DNA from 3 places in the Pseudomonas sp. FP2309 genome. Region 1 is predicted to be linked to each of the others. Evidence: predicted binding sites of a transcription regulator. Region 1 holds the regulator's gene; each other region holds the start of a gene.
The links. Region 1 encodes FliA, which starts transcription of late flagellar genes. Its sites were predicted from a motif close to CTAAAGTTTNNNNNNNNNNNGCCGNTAA; they were not measured.

Region 1 (5,660 bases):
TGGAGCCAAGGTTGGAACAGATATTGCTCAATAGTATTCAGAAGGCAGGACAAGGCCAGGAAGAGGGCGTTCTGCTGGAGCCAAGCATGGCTGAAAAACTGCAGCGTTCGTTGATCGACGCCGCACAGCGCCAGGAAATGCAGGGCCAACCGGTGATTCTGCTGGTGGCGGGCCCAGTCCGGGCGATGTTGTCGCGGTTTGGACGCCTGGCAGTACCGAATTTGCACGTTTTGGCTTATCAGGAAATTCCTGACAACAAGCAAGTGACTATCGTCGCGACAGTAGGGCCCAACGGCTGAGGGTAGTGGGATATGCAAGTGAAGCGTTTTTTCGCCGCCGATATGCGTCAGGCCATGAAACTGGTCCGTGATGAGCTGGGCGCCGACGCCGCGATTATCGGTAACCGTCGTATTGCCGGCGGTGTCGAGCTGACGGCTGCCCTGGATTACACGCCCCAGGCCCTGGCGCCACGTGTGCCGAACATGGAACTTGAAGACGAGCTGCGCAAGACCGCGTCGCGCATCGTCTCGGCCCAGGCTGAACTGAGCATGCGTGGCGACAGCGATGCCACCACCAATCGCCAGTTGTTCGCCGGCCTGCCATTGACCGCCGCCGAGCCACTGGTAGAGCCCACCTTCATCGAACCGCCGCGTCCTGCAGCGCCAGCCCCGGCCGCCGCAGTCGACCAGCGCGTGTTCGACTCGATGCGCTTTGAACTCAATGGCCTGCGCGAACTGCTGGAAGTCCAGCTCGGTTCGTTGGCCTGGACGCAGTTGCAAGGCAGCAAGCCGCAGCAGGCCAACCTGTGGCGCCGCCTGCAACGCATAGGCCTGTCCGGCCCGTTGTCCCGCGACCTGCTGGCCCTGACCACCGAAATCGAAGAGCCTCGCCAGGCCTGGCGCATGTTGCTGGCCCATCTGGCGCGGATGATCGCCACCCCGGAAGTCGAACCCCTGGAAGAGGGCGGTGTGATCGCCATGGTCGGCCCTGCCGGCATGGGCAAGACCACCACCCTGGCCAAGCTGGCCGCCCGTTATGTGCTCAAATACGGCGCCCATAACATTGCGTTGGTGAGCATGGACAGCTACCGCATCGGTGCCCAGGAGCAGCTCAAGACTCTGGGGCGCATCCTCAATGTGCCGGTGACCCACGTCGACCCGGGCCAATCCCTGGCCAACGCCCTCGATCCGCTGTTGCGCAAGCGCGTGGTGTTGATCGATACCGCGGGCCTGCAAGCCAGCGATCCGGCGTTGCGCATGCAGCTGGAAAGCCTGGCCGGGCGTGGCATCAAGTCGAAAAATTACCTGGTGCTTGCAACCACCAGCCAGAAACAGGTTCTTACCGCTGCTTATCACAGCTACAAGCGCTGCGGCCTGGCCGGTTGCATCCTGACTAAACTGGATGAAACCGCCAGCCTGGGCGAAGTGTTGAGCCTGGCGATCAGCCATGAACTGCCGGTTGCCTACCTGACCGATGGCCCGCGGATTCCGGATGACCTGCATCTGCCGCGCCGTCATCAGTTGGTCAGCCGCGCAGTGAGCGTGCAAATGCAAGAAGAGCCTAGCGAGGAAGCGATGGCCGATATGTTCGCCGACCTCTACCACAACCCCGCCAAACGGGTCGGTTGAAGTCAGGATGAACACCGTGAAATGTACCTACATTGATGGTCTGCAAGCGATTCAAGCGGCCAAGCCATGTAGCCTGCGTCTAAGCAAGACAAGGTAAAGAAATAAAATGGGCAGCATGCATCCCGTACAGGTGATCGCGGTGACCGGCGGCAAAGGTGGCGTCGGGAAAACTAACGTGTCAGTGAATTTGTCCCTGGCCCTGGCAGAGCTTGGCCGTCGCGTCATGCTGCTGGATGCTGACCTGGGGCTGGCGAACGTCGACGTTCTGCTGGGGCTGACGCCCAAACACACCCTTGCCGATGTGATCGAGGGGCGCTGTGAACTGCGCGATGTGCTGCTGCAGGGCCCTGGCGGTATCCGCATCGTGCCGGCCGCGTCCGGCACCCAGAGCATGGTGCACCTGAGCCCGGCGCAGCATGCCGGTCTGATTCAGGCCTTCAGTGATATCGGCGACAACCTCGACGTGCTGGTGATCGACACCGCCGCCGGGATCGGCGAGTCCGTGGTCAGCTTCGTGCGCGCGGCGCAGGAAGTGCTACTGGTGGTCTGCGATGAGCCCACCTCGATCACCGACGCCTACGCCCTGATCAAACTGCTTAACCGTGACTACGGCATGAACCGCTTCCGCGTGCTGGCCAACATGGCCCAGAGCCCGCAGGAAGGGCGCAACCTGTTCGCCAAGTTGACCAAGGTCACGGACCGCTTTCTCGATGTCGCCCTACAATACGTTGGTGCAGTGCCCTACGACGAGTGTGTGCGCAAGGCTGTGCAAAAGCAGCGTGCAGTCTACGAAGCGTTCCCTCGTTCCAAGTGCGCATTGGCGTTCAAGGCTATTGCTCAGAAGGTCGATACCTGGCCGTTGCCCGCCAACCCACGGGGGCATCTGGAGTTTTTCGTCGAGCGATTGGTACATCAGACGAGCGCAGGACCCGTGCTATGACAGCGAACGGCTATAACGCCTACAAGAAGTCTGCCCGTGACAGTCAGGGTGAGTTGATCGAGCGTTATGCGCCACTGGTCAAACGCATCGCTTATCACCTGCTGGCTCGCCTGCCCGCCAGCGTCCAGGTCGAAGACCTGATCCAGGCCGGCATGATCGGTCTGCTCGAAGTGTCGACCAAATACGACGCGAGCAAGGGTGCGAGTTTCGAGACGTATGCGGGTATCCGTATCCGTGGCGCCATGCTCGATGAAGTGCGCAAGGGTGACTGGGCGCCCCGTTCGGTGCACCGCAATACACGTATGGTCAGTGACGCAATTCGCGCAATTGAAGCAAAAACCGGTCGCGACGCTAAAGATCACGAAGTTGCGGCCGAACTCCAATTGAGTCTCGACGATTATTACGGGATTTTGAACGATACCTTGGGCAGCCGCCTGTTCAGTTTCGACGACCTGTTGCAGGACGGCGAACACGAAGGGTTGCACGAGGACGGCGCGAGTACTCACATGGAGCCGGCGCGCGACCTGGAGGATGAACGCTTCCAGGGGGCGTTGGCTGACGCGATTGCCAATTTGCCTGAGCGTGAGCGACTGGTATTGGCGCTGTACTACGACGAAGAGCTGAACCTCAAGGAAATCGGTGAGGTCCTGGGGGTCAGCGAATCGCGGGTCAGCCAGTTACACAGCCAGTGCGCCGCCCGCTTGCGGGGGCGTTTGGGAGAGTGGCGAGCGCGCTGACAGGCAGTGTGGGGACACTGCAAAGCGATACCGCGACGGTGATTGACCGTCGCGGGTTCGGCTCGTGGTGCCCCCGGCAGTCCTTTTTGTGTAATGCCTGTTGATTGAAATGGCGCGTCCAGGTGCTGGGCGCGTTTAAGACTGCTTGGAGGTCGAATTGGACAAGAACATGAAAATCCTCATCGTTGATGACTTCTCAACGATGCGGCGGATCATAAAAAACCTGTTGCGTGACCTTGGGTTCACAAACACGGTCGAGGCGGATGACGGCCTTACGGCGATTCCGATCCTCAACAGCGGGAGCATCGACTTTCTGGTAACCGACTGGAACATGCCGGGCATGACTGGCATCGACCTGCTGCGCCACGTGCGCGCCGACGAGAAACTTCGCAGCCTGCCTGTGTTGATGGTCACCGCCGAAGCCAAGCGTGAGCAGATCATCGAAGCCGCCCAAGCCGGGGTTAACGGTTACGTGGTCAAGCCATTCACTGCATTGGCCTTGAAAGAGAAGATCGAAAAAATCTTCGAACGCATCCACGGCTAATGCCATCGCGGGGGAGCTATGGAGCATAAAGAAACGACACTGGGAGACTTTGAGTCAACCCTGAAAAAGCATGCTCACCAGTTGGTCGACAGCCTTGAAAAAGGCCATTTCGGCGACGCGGTGCAGTTGATCCATGAGCTCAACCAGACCCGTGACCGCGGCCTGTACCAGGAAGTGGGCAAGCTCACACGCGAGCTGCACAGTGCAATTGTCAATTTTCAGATTGACCCGCACATGCCCCAGGCCGAAGAAATCTCGCAGATTACTGATGCCACCGAACGCCTGTCCTATGTGGTCAGGCTGACTGAGGCGGCGGCCAACCGCACCATGGACCTGGTGGAAAACGCCACGCCCCTGGTCAACGGCATGGCCACTGAAGCCCAGGCCCTGAGCAACGACTGGGGCCGCTTCATGCGCCGGGAAGTGGGAGCTGAAGAGTTTCGTGAGCTGGCACGTCGGGTTGAAGGGTTTTTGTCGCGCAGCGAGCAGGACAACCGCACGGTGTCCAGCAATCTCAACGATATTTTGCTGGCCCAGGATTACCAGGACCTCACCGGTCAGGTGATCAAGCGTGTGACTCAACTGGTCACCGAAGTGGAGAGCAACCTGCTCAAACTGGTGCTTATGGCAGGCCAGGTTGACCGTTTTGCCGGCATCGAACATGACCGCGAAGCGATCCTCTCGGAAAAAGATCCACAAAAACATCTCGCCAAGGGTGAAGGTCCGCAGATTCATGCCGATAAACGTGAAGACGTTGTGTCAGGTCAGGATGACGTAGATGACCTGTTATCCAGTTTAGGCTTCTAAGGAGCACCCACATGAGCTTCGGCGCCGATGAAGAGATCCTTCAGGATTTCCTTGTAGAGGCCGGCGAAATTTTAGAGCAACTGTCCGAACAACTGGTCGAGCTGGAAAGCCGTCCGGATGATGCGAACCTGCTCAATGCAATTTTTCGCGGTTTTCACACTGTAAAAGGGGGCGCCGGCTTCCTCCAGCTCCATGAGCTGGTGGAGTGCTGCCACATCGCCGAGAACGTGTTCGACATCCTGCGCAAGGGTGAGCGTCACGTTGATTCGGAGTTGATGGACGTGATTCTCGAAGCACTGGATGCGGTCAACGGCATGTTCAGCGAGGTGCGTGAACGTGCCCCGATCACCGCGGCAACGCCGGAACTGCTCGCGGCCCTGGCACGCTATGCAGAGCCTGCGGACACCACGGCAGCGCCGGTGGTTGAAGCGGCGCCTGAGCCGGTGGCCGAGCCTGAAGCGGACGTCACGGACAGCGAGTTCGAGCAGCTGCTCAACTCCCTCAGCGCCGTCAAGGCCGAAGCCGAAGCGCCTGCCGCCGTTGCCCCGGCAGTGGAGCCGACCAGCGAAGACATCACCGACGCAGAGTTCGAGTCGCTGCTCGACCAATTGCACGGCAAAGGCCAGTTCGCCGCCGATGCGGTGGCGCCGGTCGCAGCTGCGCCGGCCGGTGAGCAGGTGCCTGCCGCGCCTGTCAGCACTGACATCACCGATGACGAATTCGAAGCGTTGCTCGACCAACTGCATGGCAAAGGCACGTTTGCTGCCGACGCCCTGCCGGCAGTCGCGGCCACCGCTACCGCCGCAGCGCCTGCCGCCAGTGCAGCGCCTGCCGGTGATGGTCTGATCACCGATCACGAATTCGAAGCCCTGCTGGACGATTTGCACGGCAAGGGCAAGTTCAGCGAGGTGCCTGCGACCGGCGCCGTCGCCACAGCAGCCCCGGCTGCCGCTAAAGCGGCTGCCCCGGCCAAAGCCGCTGCGCCTGCCGCCGCCGCCAAACCT
Region 2 (5,660 bases), 2.3 Mb from region 1:
TCCGGGTAGCTGCCGGCCACCAGTGCACGGCGTGCAGCGTTGGCGCGGTTGGCCGACAGCTCCCAGTTGCCGAAATCGCCCTGGCCTGCATACGGTTTGGCGTCAGTATGACCACTGATGCTGATCTTGTTCGGCACCGTCTTGATGGTGTCGGCCATGGCCAGCAGGATGTCTTCAAAGTACGGCTTCAAGCGCGCGCTGCCAGAGTCGAACATCGGCCGGTTGGCGGCATCGGTGATCTGGATGCGCAAGCCTTCGGGCGTGATTTCGAACGAAATCTGGTCCTTGAACTTGAGCAGCTGCGGGTTCTCCTCGACCTTGTTCTGCAACTCCTGCAGCAGCAATTCCAGGCGTTCCTGCTCGACCTGCTCGGCCATGGCCTCGACCGTGTCGCGCTCGATCGGGATTTTTTCCTGTGGTGCTTCAGTCTTGACCTCGGGGTTGATGGTGCGCTCAGGCGCCAACTGCGGCGAGCCGCCCAGGTCGATCACAAAAGGCGTGCCGCTTTCGGAAAAGCCAATCGGGTCTTTGAAGTAACCGGCGATGGCGATTTTCTGTTCGGGCGTGGCGGTGGACATCAGCCACAACACCAGGAAGAACGCCATCATCGCCGTCGCAAAGTCGGCGAAGGCGATTTTCCAGGCGCCGCCATGATGCCCCGCAGCGAAGCGCTTGACGCGCTTGATGATTATCGGCTGGTTGTTTTCCATGACTTAGCGACCGCGAACCGCTTGTTCCAGCTCGGCGAAACTTGGGCGGTGCTTGGGGTACAGCACTTTGCGACCAAATTCCACTGCCAGCGACGGCGGCATGCCGGACGCGGACGCCACCAGGCTGGCCTTGATCGACTCGTACAGGTTGATTTCTTCCTTGGCATCGTGGGCCAGGGAGGTCGCCAGCGGGCCGAAGAAGCCGTACGCCGCGAGAATACCGAAGAAGGTACCCACCAGCGCCGCACCTACGTGCATGCCGATCGCGGCCTGGTCACCTTCGCCCAGAGAAGCCATGGTCACCACGATACCCAGTACCGCCGCGACGATACCGAAACCCGGCATGCCGTCAGCGATACCGGTAACGGCATGGGACGGGTGCTCCAGCTCTTCCTTGAGGCTGAACAATTCCATGTCGAACAGGCCTTCCAGCTCGTGAGGGGCCATGTTGCCGGAGGACATGATGCGCAGGTAATCGCAGATGTAGGCGGTCATGCGCTCGTCTTTGAGCACGGCCGGGTACTTGGCGAAAATCGGGCTGGCAGCAGCGTCTTCGATATCGGCCTCGATCGCCATCATGCCTTCGCGGCGGCTCTTGTTGAGGATCTCGTACACCAGGCCCAGCACTTCCAGGTAGAAAGTGTGGGTGAAGCGCGAACCAAACATGGCCAACGACTTCTTGACCACGTGCATGGTCATGTAGCCGGGGTTGGCCTGCAAAAAGGCACCCAGTGCCGCACCGCCAATAATCAACACCTCGAAAGGCTGGACCAGTGCCGCAATTTTACCGTGGGACAGGACGTACCCGCCGAGCACGCTCGCGAAGACGACGATGATGCCGATAATTTTAGCCATAGGAGATGAGTACTTGCGCCGTCGGGTTCATGGACATATTTGGGGGAACTGAAAAACTCTTGTTCTACTTATCGGCAAAACTGCGCCAGACTATAGCCCGTTAAGGCGAAAAGCCAGTTCGGCCCACTCCGGGCGTGTTGACCGCAAGTGATGATCGCGCCCCAATCATGGCTAATGAAACGACAGTCCCAACTGCAAAACCCACTTCTCTGGCCGCTTGGATCAAGCGCCTGGACGATGTGCCGCTGCCTGTTCCCCAGGCCAGCCACGACCGTGTGTGCAAGGCAATCCGCGACAGCCGCAGTTCGTTGCGAGATATTGCCGAGCTGATGCAAGACAGCCCGGCGCTGGTGCTCAGCGTGATGCGCGAAGCCAACAGCCATACCCATGGCAGCCTGGCCGAACCTGCGGAAAACCTCGAAGTGGCGCTTAATCGCCTGGGCCTCAAGCGCGCTGAAGAACTGCTGGCGCGCCTGCCCTCGGTGCCTGCCCAGGAGATTCCCGTTGCGTTGCGCCAGTTGTTGCTGGTGAGCCAGCATGCGTCGCAACAAGCCAACGGCTTGTTCGGCAGCCGCCTCGCACGGCTGTGGCAAGACATCCACTGGGGCAGCCTGCTGTTTTTGTCGCCGCTGTGGCCGATGGCCGTTGCGTACCCCAAGCTTCTTGAAGAGTGGGAGCTGCGCGTGATCCACAAAGGCGAGTCGGCGCGCAAGGTCGAGCAGGCCTTGTTCGGCGTGCGCCTGCTGGACCTGTGCCTCGGCCTGACCGAAGCCTGGCATTTGCCGATCTGGGTTTCCCAGGGCTACACCCTGCTGTTGAACGAGCAACGTTTGCTGGTCAGGGCGCTGCATATCGCCCGCGAAGACGACCCGTTGCGCCACCAGCAATTGCTCGATGCGGAACCCAACCTGCGCCGCTGGCTGAACCAGCCGGCCAATACCGTGCTGCTGGCCAACGGCCTGGCGATGTCGGCCCAGGAGTCCTGGACCTGCCCGCACACCCAGCGCTGGCAGTACCTGACCGCCCTGTATTTGCAGCAATCGCTGGCTGAGGTGCAGCAACAATCTCACCAGCAAGCCGTCACCAGCGCTCGCACTACCCTGATGCCCGACCTCTGGCACCCGGCGCTGTCGCTGATCTGGCCGTGGCATGTGCAAAAGGTCCATCGAGGCTTGCTGCCCGCACCGCCCCCCACTGCCGAAGCCCTCGCGGTCTGGCGCAACCGCTGCACCGAACTGCTGGAAGAGCCGAGCCGCTTCGCCAACGCCATGCATTTGACCACCTGCGCCAAGGAAGCCCTGGTCGCCAGTGGCATGCAGCGGGTCCTGTTGTTCATGGCCGATCGCGCCCTGAGCACCTTGCGCGTACACCAGGCCGACGGCCTGCCCAAAGACGCCACCAACCTGAGCCTCGACGTGGTCAACAGCACGCTGCTGCAGCGCCTGCTGGAGAAATCCGCTCAGGTGCGCCTCACACCCGACAACCACGCACAGTTCTCAGCCTTGCTGCCGCCGATCCTGCGTCGCCTGTTCAATGGTGAACACCTGTTGTTGCGCTCCATGAGCTGCAACGGTCGCGTGGTGATGGTGATGGTTGCCGACCAGGGCGGTGGGCCGTTCTCGGAAACCACCGTGCAAGCCTTCGGCAAAACCGCCCAGTGCATCGAGAAAGCGCTGCACAGCTTTACCAACCGCAGCGTCTGATGCTTGCGCTACAATCGCCGTCCTTTATCGCCAACATTTGTGCCCAGGAGACCTCACATGCCTGACTTCTCTGGCTTGCCGCTGGTGATCGAATCTGCCGACCTGCTGAGTCGCCTGGATGCCGAACACCTGATTGTGGTGGACCTCACCAGTGCCGCCCGCTACGCCGAAGGGCATATCCCCGGCGCGCATTTCGTTGACCCCAAGCGCACCCAATTGGGCCAGGCGCCGGCACCCGGACTGCTGCCCCACCAGGCAGACCTGGAAAAACTGTTCGGTGAAATCGGCCACACCCCAGATGCCACCTACGTGGTGTACGACGACGAAGGCGGTGGCTGGGCCGGGCGCTTTATCTGGATGCTCGACGTGATCGGCCACCCGAAATATCACTACCTCGACGGCGGCCTGCTGGCCTGGCTGGAGGGTGAGCATCCGGTTTCCACCGAGGTGCCCGCTACCGTCGGCGGCCCGGTCAACCTCACGCTGCACGATGGCCCTACTGCCACCCGCGAATACCTGCAAAGCCGCCTCGGCGCCGCCGACCTGGGCATCTGGGATGCGCGCGGTCCGCTGGAATACTCCGGCCAGAAGGTGCTCGCGACCAAAGGCGGGCACATTCCCGGCGCGGTGAACTTTGAGTGGACCGCCGGCATGGACAAGGCGCGTAACCTGCGTATTCGCCGCGACATGCCGCAGATCCTCGAAGACCTCGGGCTGACCCGCGATAAAGAAATCATCACCCACTGCCAGACTCACCACCGCTCTGGCTTCACCTACCTGGTGGCCAAGGCGCTCGGTTATCCGCGAGTCAAAGGTTATGCCGGTTCCTGGGGCGAATGGGGCAACCACCCCGACACCCCCGTTGAGATTTAAAGTTTAAGGACAGTTATGAAAAAGCAGTTGTTTATCCTCAGCCAATACTTGCTGCCGCACCACTTGCTGTCGCGCCTGGCAGGCTGCATTGCCGAATGCCGTGTGCGCTGGTTCAAGAACGCGTTCACCACCTGGTTCGCCAAGCGCTATCAAGTGGACATGTCCCAGGCACTGGTTGAAGACGTGACCGCTTACGAGCACTTCAACGCCTTCTTCACCCGTGCTCTCAAAGACGGCGCGCGGCCGCTGGACCAGACCCCAGGCGCGGTGCTGAGCCCCGCCGATGGCGCGGTCAGCCAACTGGGTCCAATCGAGCACGGTAGAGTATTTCAGGCCAAGGGCCACAGCTTCAGCGTGCTGGAATTGCTGGGCGGCGATGCGGCGGTCGCGGCACCGTTCATGGGCGGCGACTTCGCCACCATTTACCTGTCGCCGAAGGACTACCACCGCGTGCACATGCCACTGGCTGGCACCCTGCGCGAAATGGTCTACGTGCCCGGCCGGATCTTCTCGGTCAACCAGACCACCGCCGAAAACGTACCGGAACTGTTTGCACGTAATGAGCGTGTTGTCTGCCTGTTCGACACCGAACGCGGCCCGATGGCCGTGGTGTTGGTGGGGGCGATGATTGTCGCGTCGATTGAAACCGTGTGGGCCGGCCTGGTGACACCACCGAAGCGCGAGCTGAAAACCTTCCGCTACGACGAAGCCGCTCGTGCACCGATTCACTTGGAAAAAGGCGCCGAACTGGGCCGCTTCAAGTTGGGTTCGACCGCGATCGTGCTGTTCGGGCCGGATCAGGTGAAGTGGGCTGAGGAGCTGGTAGCGGGTTCGCCAGTACAGATGGGCCAGGGCATCGCACTGCCGAAAGCCTGATTCCAGGTCTGCAAAGACCCAAATGTGAGAGGGGGCAATCCCCCTCCCACATTTCTTCAACTACAGCTGACCGTCGCGGTCGCGAAAGCCCAACAGATACAACACCCCATCCAGCCCCAGCGTTGAAATCGCCTGCTTTGCCGACTGCTTGACCAGCGGCTTGGCACGGAACGCCACCCCCAACCCGGCAATCGCCAGCATCGGCAAGTCATTCGCCCCGTCGCCGACCGCAATGGTCTGCTCCAGACGCAAACCTTCCTTGTGGGCCAGCTCCTTGAGCAAATCCGCCTTGCGTTGTGCGTCGACAATCGGCTCGACCGCCACGCCGGTCACCTTGCCATCCACCACTTCCAGCTCGTTGGCGAACACGTAGTCGATGCCCAGCTTGGCCTGCAACTGCTTGGCAAAGTAGGTAAAGCCACCGGATAGGATCGCGGTTTTGTAACCCAGGCGCTTGAGCTCGGCGAACAGGGTTTCGGCGCCTTCGGTCAGGCGCAGGGACGCGCCGATGGAATCCAGCACGCTCACATCCAGGCCTTTGAGCAGCGCCAGACGCTCTTTGAAACTGGCGCGGAAATCCAGCTCACCGGCCATGGCACGTTCGGTGATCGCGGACACCTGCTCGCCCACGCCGGCGGCCTTG
Region 3 (5,660 bases), 340 kb from region 1:
TACATCGAGCAAGATCGCCAGTTTGAGCAATGGCTTTATTGCCTTCGAACCACGTGGCCGAGGCTGATATGACATTACCGTATGTGGTTGCGTCTCCAAGACAGGCTAGTGCTCTCAATCAGAATTCCTCTGCAATTACACACTGAATAATCCGCTCAGGCTGTTACGGCTCAGGCTCAAGGCCTTTGAGCGTTTGGGCTACATCCCTCTTTTCACGTCTGCGAGAGCTGATACCTGATGAATTTCGGCCGGTGACAATAAGTGGGGGATGTAACCCACAAGCAGAACCCTGGAGCGGTGGTTATCAGAAGTAAATAGGACGTTTCCCAAAGTCACTCATTCACAAAGGATTGGGTTGATCAGCAGGGCCTAATCAGCGCGCGATTGGACCGCACTCGTCTTTTTAAAGGACGATCGAACCTTGCTGGCCGTAGGTGTTCACAGCAGGGGCGTCGTTTATTTACCGGAACGGTGTACCTTGCGCGCCCCCGGGCAGCGTCTGAGCTGTTAAGCAAAATAATCCCCGGAATCAGGCCGTATCGCCTGTCCGGAACCGTTCACCCAGGACTATCATGCCGATAGCCCTGTCTCTCACTGCAAGGAGCCGCTCGGAACGCCGATGCGCCAAATCTGGAAATCTTTTCGAGCCCTTTATTTCGCCTCCTTGATGATGCTGATCGGCTCCGGCCTGCTCAGTACTTATCTGGCCTTGCGCCTGGCGGCCGATAACGTCGACAGCCTGTGGGTCGGTGCGCTGATGGCGGCTAACTACTTCGGCCTGGTGCTGGGCGGCAAGATCGGGCACCGCCTGATTGCCCGTGTCGGGCATATTCGGGCCTATGCCACCTGTGCCGGTATCGTCGGTGCGGCGGTGCTGGGCCATGGTTTGGTCGACTGGTTGCCGGCCTGGATCGTGCTGCGGGTGATCGTGGGCCTGGGCATGATGTGCCAGTACATGGTGATCGAAAGCTGGCTCAATGAGCAGGCTGACGCCAAGCAGCGTGGCGTGGTGTTCAGCGGTTATATGATCGCGTCTTATCTGGGCCTGGTGTTGGGCCAGCTGATTCTGGTCATGCATCCCCAGCTCGGCCTTGAGCTGCTGATGCTGGTCGCGCTGTGCTTTGCTCTGTGCCTGGTGCCGGTGGCGATGACCCGGCGTATCCACCCGGCGGCCTTGCACCCGGCGCCGATGGAGCCGCGGTTCTTTATCAAGCGCGTGCCGCAGTCGCTGAGTACGGTATTGGGTGCGGGGTTGATCGTCGGTTCTTTCTACGGTTTGGCGCCGCTCTACGCATCCCAGCAAGGGCTGACGACCGAGCAGGTTGGTTTGTTCATGGGTAGCTGCATTTTTGCCGGGCTGTTGGTGCAGTGGCCGTTGGGATGGCTGTCGGATCGTTATGATCGCGCGCTGCTGATCCGCTGCTTCGCCTTGTGCCTGGCGGTGGCGGCATTGCCGCTGGCGATCATGACCCAGGTGCCGCTGGAGGTGTTGTTCGTCGCGGGCTTCCTGTGTTCCCTGGTGCAGTTCTGTCTGTACCCGCTGGCCGTGGCGTTTTCCAATGACCATGTGGAGGGCGATCGTCGGGTGTCGCTGACGGCGATGTTATTGGTGACGTACGGCGTTGGCGCGAGTATCGGGCCGTTGCTGGCGGGTGTGGTGATGAAGATGTTCGGCAGCCAGATGCTCTATGCGTTTTTCAGTTTGTGCGCGTTGATCCTGGTTTGGCGTATCCGGCCAAAAGCAGTCACCAATCTGCACCAGGTGGAAGATGCGCCCCTGCACCACGTGGCGATGCCCGACAGCATGTCCAGTTCGCCGCTGGTTGCTGCGCTGGATCCGCGGGTGGATGAGGCGGTGGTGCAGGAGCAGATGCAGACTGCCGCGCCTGAGCCTGAGGTCGATGGTGAGCAACCACCAGCAGAGGAGCCGAGCGCTGAAGTGCCGGCCGAGCAGCCCGACCCGGACGAGCATCCCCATGACTTGAGCAGGGCGCGCCCCTGAATGCAAAAACGGGCAGATCCCTAAAGGATCTGCCCGTTTTTTTGTGGCGCTCTTTACGTATTAGAAGTCATCGTCTTTGTCGAAGCGTCGTGCTTCACGTTGCAACTGGTACACAAAGCGTTCGACCTGACGCTGCACCAGCCCACTCATGTTGTGGAAGCGCACACCGGCAAAGGTCGTGTTGATCCTTTCTTCGAAGTGCAGGTAACGCAGTTCGACCGCTGTGGTCATGCTGCCGAAGGGCAGGGCGGCGATAAAGCGATCGTAGACCTGGCCCAATTGCAGGCGCTCGGAGATGTCGCCCTCAAAGCGCAGTTTGCAGCCGGTGGCGGAGATATCCAGCAGTTTGCCGTTGACCGGCGCCTTCAGTTTTTCGCCACCCAATTCGATATTGACCAATTGCGCAAGCTTCAACGCGGCGCGGAAAGCGTTGCGGCGCTGATGGTAGACCACTTCTTGCGGCAAGCTGCCGGTGTAGATGCGGTGACCATCCTTCTCGCTGATGCTCAGGGTGCCGTTGCTTTCCCAGGCCACGCGTACACCATCGTGAAAGCCTTCAATGCGAAAGGGCTCGCCGTTTTCCAGATAACGCTCGCCGTCGCGCGGGATCATCTCATCAAGGGCCAGCATGTTGCCGTCGCGATTGACGTCCACCAGGTAGCTCTGGAAGCGCTGGCTGCGTTCGTGGAAGGTGATGATCAGCGGGTCATGGCTGTCTTGCAGCATCCGCAAGGTGCCGGCGATTTCCAGAGGCGTGGTGAGCACCTTGGGTGGCTGCGGAGCATCTTCCGCATTAAGGGCGTTGAACACGGTTCTTCCATCTCCAGACAAAATACGACTACACGCAAGAACCGGCATTTTGCCAGCATGTGGCGCGCCTTGGATAGGGCGCTCTGTAAACCGGTGTCAGGCTTGGCTGCGGGTGCTTGGCTTGACCAGCCGCGAGGTGGAACCCTGCGCGTTATACAGCGCCGGTGGCTCTCCGCCGTGGAGTATGCGCAACTGGTTGGCAGTCGTGGCTTGCTGAAGCTGGATCGACTGGCCGTTAAGCAGGTTGGCTTCCTGGCACTGGGTGAGCAATTGATTGAGTTCTTTGCTTTGGGAAAGCAGCTGTTCGCCGACCGAGGAGTGGCTGGCCAGTTGGGCCAGGCCGTCGTGGTCTGCCGGCAGGCCGAGGCTGCTGAGGATTTGGCTGCGTTTTTTGCCGTGCTGTTCCAGCAGGACAATCAGCGACTGCTTGCGCGCCAGAATCTCCTCCAGCAGCGGCATATCCCGGCCATAGAGGGCCAGGGATTCTTCTTTGAGCAGCTCGAGCAGTTGTTGCGTCGGCGCTAGATCATCAATGATCAGTTGCAGCAAATTTTCGTCGTGATGCATGGCTGGCCTTGGGGTTTAAGCGTCCAAAAGCCCTGCGCAGGCCTTTGCCTAGCGCTCGGCTTCGAAGTTAAGCAGCTTGCTGGCTACACGGTTGCTGTCGACTTGATAGCTGCCATCGGCGATTGCCTGTTTCAACTCGGCCACGCGGGCTTTATTGACCACCGGTTGATCGCGCAGCGAGTCAGTGACCTTCTGCAACTGTTGAGCCTCATTGCTCAGGTGTACGGATTCCCCGCTCTGGCTGACGCTGGCCTGTTCTGTCTTGGCGGGCAGAGGCTGGGCCTTGGCTTCAACATTTTCCTTGGCACCGGAAGTACGCGCAGTGCCTGACGTTGACGGGGTGTTATTCAAACGGCTGAAATCGATGACCATGATAAAAAAAACCTCTGGGTATTTGGACGCTTGCCATGTTTTCGGCCATACCCGGACAAACTTTAGGCGCGAATGACAATAAATCTCCGCACGGACTCCCGCGTGCACAGTGTAGGAAAACCCCGCGTCCTGTACCAGTAATCTATAAAGCGACCTCCACTTGGCCCGGTGCCGTGACCCGCGCCTTGATCACGCGGTTGGAGTTTAGGTTCTTGACGCGAATCTGCTCGCTCATGCCGCCGTTGGAGAGGGCTTCGCCGGGCATTTTCACGCTCAGCCCACCGCTGCTGGCGGATATGACCACCTGATCGCCCTTGCGAATGACCTCGGCCTGCTCCAGATGTACCAGGGTAAGCACCTGATCAGTGACCACTGGTCGGGTCAATCGCTGGCCGACGGCCTGATCCACCGACGTCAGGTAGCCCTGGTTGATCAGGCTGATGTCGCGTTCACGCAACACAATGTCTTCAAAACCGATGATGCCGGTACGTTTCAGGGGGCGCGCCACCACGACTACATCGCGGAACAGCTTGACCTGGGCCGGCACAAATACGGTCCAGGGCGAGGTGCCATCACAGCGCACGCGCACTGTGACCCGGCCAATGGGCTGGGCCGGGCTTTCCAGGGTTGCTGTCAATTCCTTGTCGCACATTGGCATGCGCAGACGGGGGTCCAGTTGGTTGACTTGAATCTCATAACGCCCCGGCGTCTGTGTGGTCGCCAGATAATCTTCTACAGTGAACTCAAGAAACCCCTGAGTGACGCCGATAAGTAGATCAGGCAAGGTGACGTTGTCTGCGCGGGCCGCGGTGTTCAGGCAGACAGCAAGCAACGCCACCGAGGCGCAGAGCAATCTGCGGTAACGTGGAAATCGAAGGCGTCGGGAAACTGTCGTTTTAATGTCCATGGCCAATAAATAGCAAAGCTCGTGCCGTTTAGTCGTGGTGGCGCGCTGCCGTGTAGGTTCCGCCAAAGGTTTTAGCTTAGGAGTAAGGGCATGGCAGGTGTAATGGATTCAGTAAACCAGCGCACACAGCTGGTAGGGCAGAATCGCCTGGAGTTGTTGCTTTTTCGTCTGGATGGCAAGCAGCTGTATGGCATTAACGTGTTCAAGGTGCGGGAAGTGCTGCAGTGCCCCAAGCTGACGATCATGCCCAAGTCCAGCCCGGTGGTGTGTGGCGTGGCCAACATCCGTGGCGCGACCATCCCGATTCTCGACTTGGCCCTGGCGACCAGTTCGGCAGGCCTGCAGGATCGTGAGAACCCGTTCGTGATCATTACCGAATACAACACCAAGACCCAGGGTTTCCTGGTGCGCTCGGTGGAGCGCATCGTCAACATGAACTGGGAAGAGATCCATCCGCCGCCCAAGGGCACCGGCCGCGATCACTACCTCACTGCAGTGACGCGCGTCGACAACCAGTTGGTGGAAATCATCGACGTGGAGAAGATCCTCGCCGAAGTGGCACCAACCTCGGAATCGATCTCCGTGGGCGTGGTGGATGCCGAGACGGCGCACAAGGCGATCTCGCTGCGAGTGCTCACGGTGGATGACTCCTCGGTGGCGCGCAAACAGGTGACCCGTTGCCTGCAGACCGTCGGCGTGGAAGTGGTGGCGCTCAATGATGGCCGCCAGGCGCTGGATTACCTGCGCAAACTGGTGGATGAGGGCAAGAAGCCGGAAGAAGAATTCTTGATGATGATTTCCGACATCGAGATGCCGGAAATGGATGGCTATACCCTCACGGCCGAGATACGTAGCGATCCACGCATGCAAAAACTGCATATTGTCCTGCATACTTCGTTGTCGGGCGTATTCAACCAGGCGATGGTCAAGAAGGTCGGTGCCGATGACTTCCTGGCCAAATTCCGTCCTGATGACCTGGCATCCCGGGTAGTCGACCGGATC

Region 2: motA (flagellar motor stator protein MotA) is a predicted target of FliA. The motif match lies at 1,634-1,661, and genes of this name have one in related genera.
Region 3: flgM (flagellar biosynthesis anti-sigma factor FlgM) is a predicted target of FliA. The motif match lies at 3,790-3,817, and genes of this name have one in related genera.

Annotation. Positions count from the first base shown of each region.
Region 1 covers NZ_CP117439.1:3,937,093-3,942,752, reverse strand. Annotated here, with positions in the region: gene flhA (flagellar biosynthesis protein FlhA) at 1-299, shown strand, start outside; gene flhF (flagellar biosynthesis protein FlhF) at 312-1,628, shown strand; gene fleN (flagellar synthesis regulator FleN) at 1,735-2,568, shown strand; gene fliA (RNA polymerase sigma factor FliA) at 2,565-3,305, shown strand; gene PSH59_RS18015 (chemotaxis response regulator CheY) at 3,475-3,849, shown strand; gene PSH59_RS18010 (protein phosphatase CheZ) at 3,868-4,656, shown strand; gene PSH59_RS18005 (chemotaxis protein CheA) at 4,668-5,660, shown strand, end outside.
Region 2 covers NZ_CP117439.1:585,805-591,464, reverse strand. Annotated here, with positions in the region: gene motB (flagellar motor protein MotB) at 1-710, opposite strand, end outside; gene motA (flagellar motor stator protein MotA) at 714-1,565, opposite strand; gene PSH59_RS02535 (HDOD domain-containing protein) at 1,733-3,268, shown strand; gene PSH59_RS02530 (rhodanese-like domain-containing protein) at 3,326-4,141, shown strand; gene asd (archaetidylserine decarboxylase) at 4,157-5,017, shown strand; gene serB (phosphoserine phosphatase SerB) at 5,078-5,660, opposite strand, start outside.
Region 3 covers NZ_CP117439.1:4,272,563-4,278,222, reverse strand. Annotated here, with positions in the region: gene PSH59_RS26415 (PAAR domain-containing protein) at 1-118, opposite strand, end outside; gene PSH59_RS19620 (MFS transporter) at 620-2,002, shown strand; gene PSH59_RS19615 (flagellar brake protein) at 2,063-2,812, opposite strand; gene PSH59_RS19610 (flagella synthesis protein FlgN) at 2,909-3,379, opposite strand; gene flgM (flagellar biosynthesis anti-sigma factor FlgM) at 3,428-3,751, opposite strand; gene flgA (flagellar basal body P-ring formation chaperone FlgA) at 3,894-4,658, opposite strand; gene PSH59_RS19595 (chemotaxis protein CheV) at 4,749-5,660, shown strand, end outside.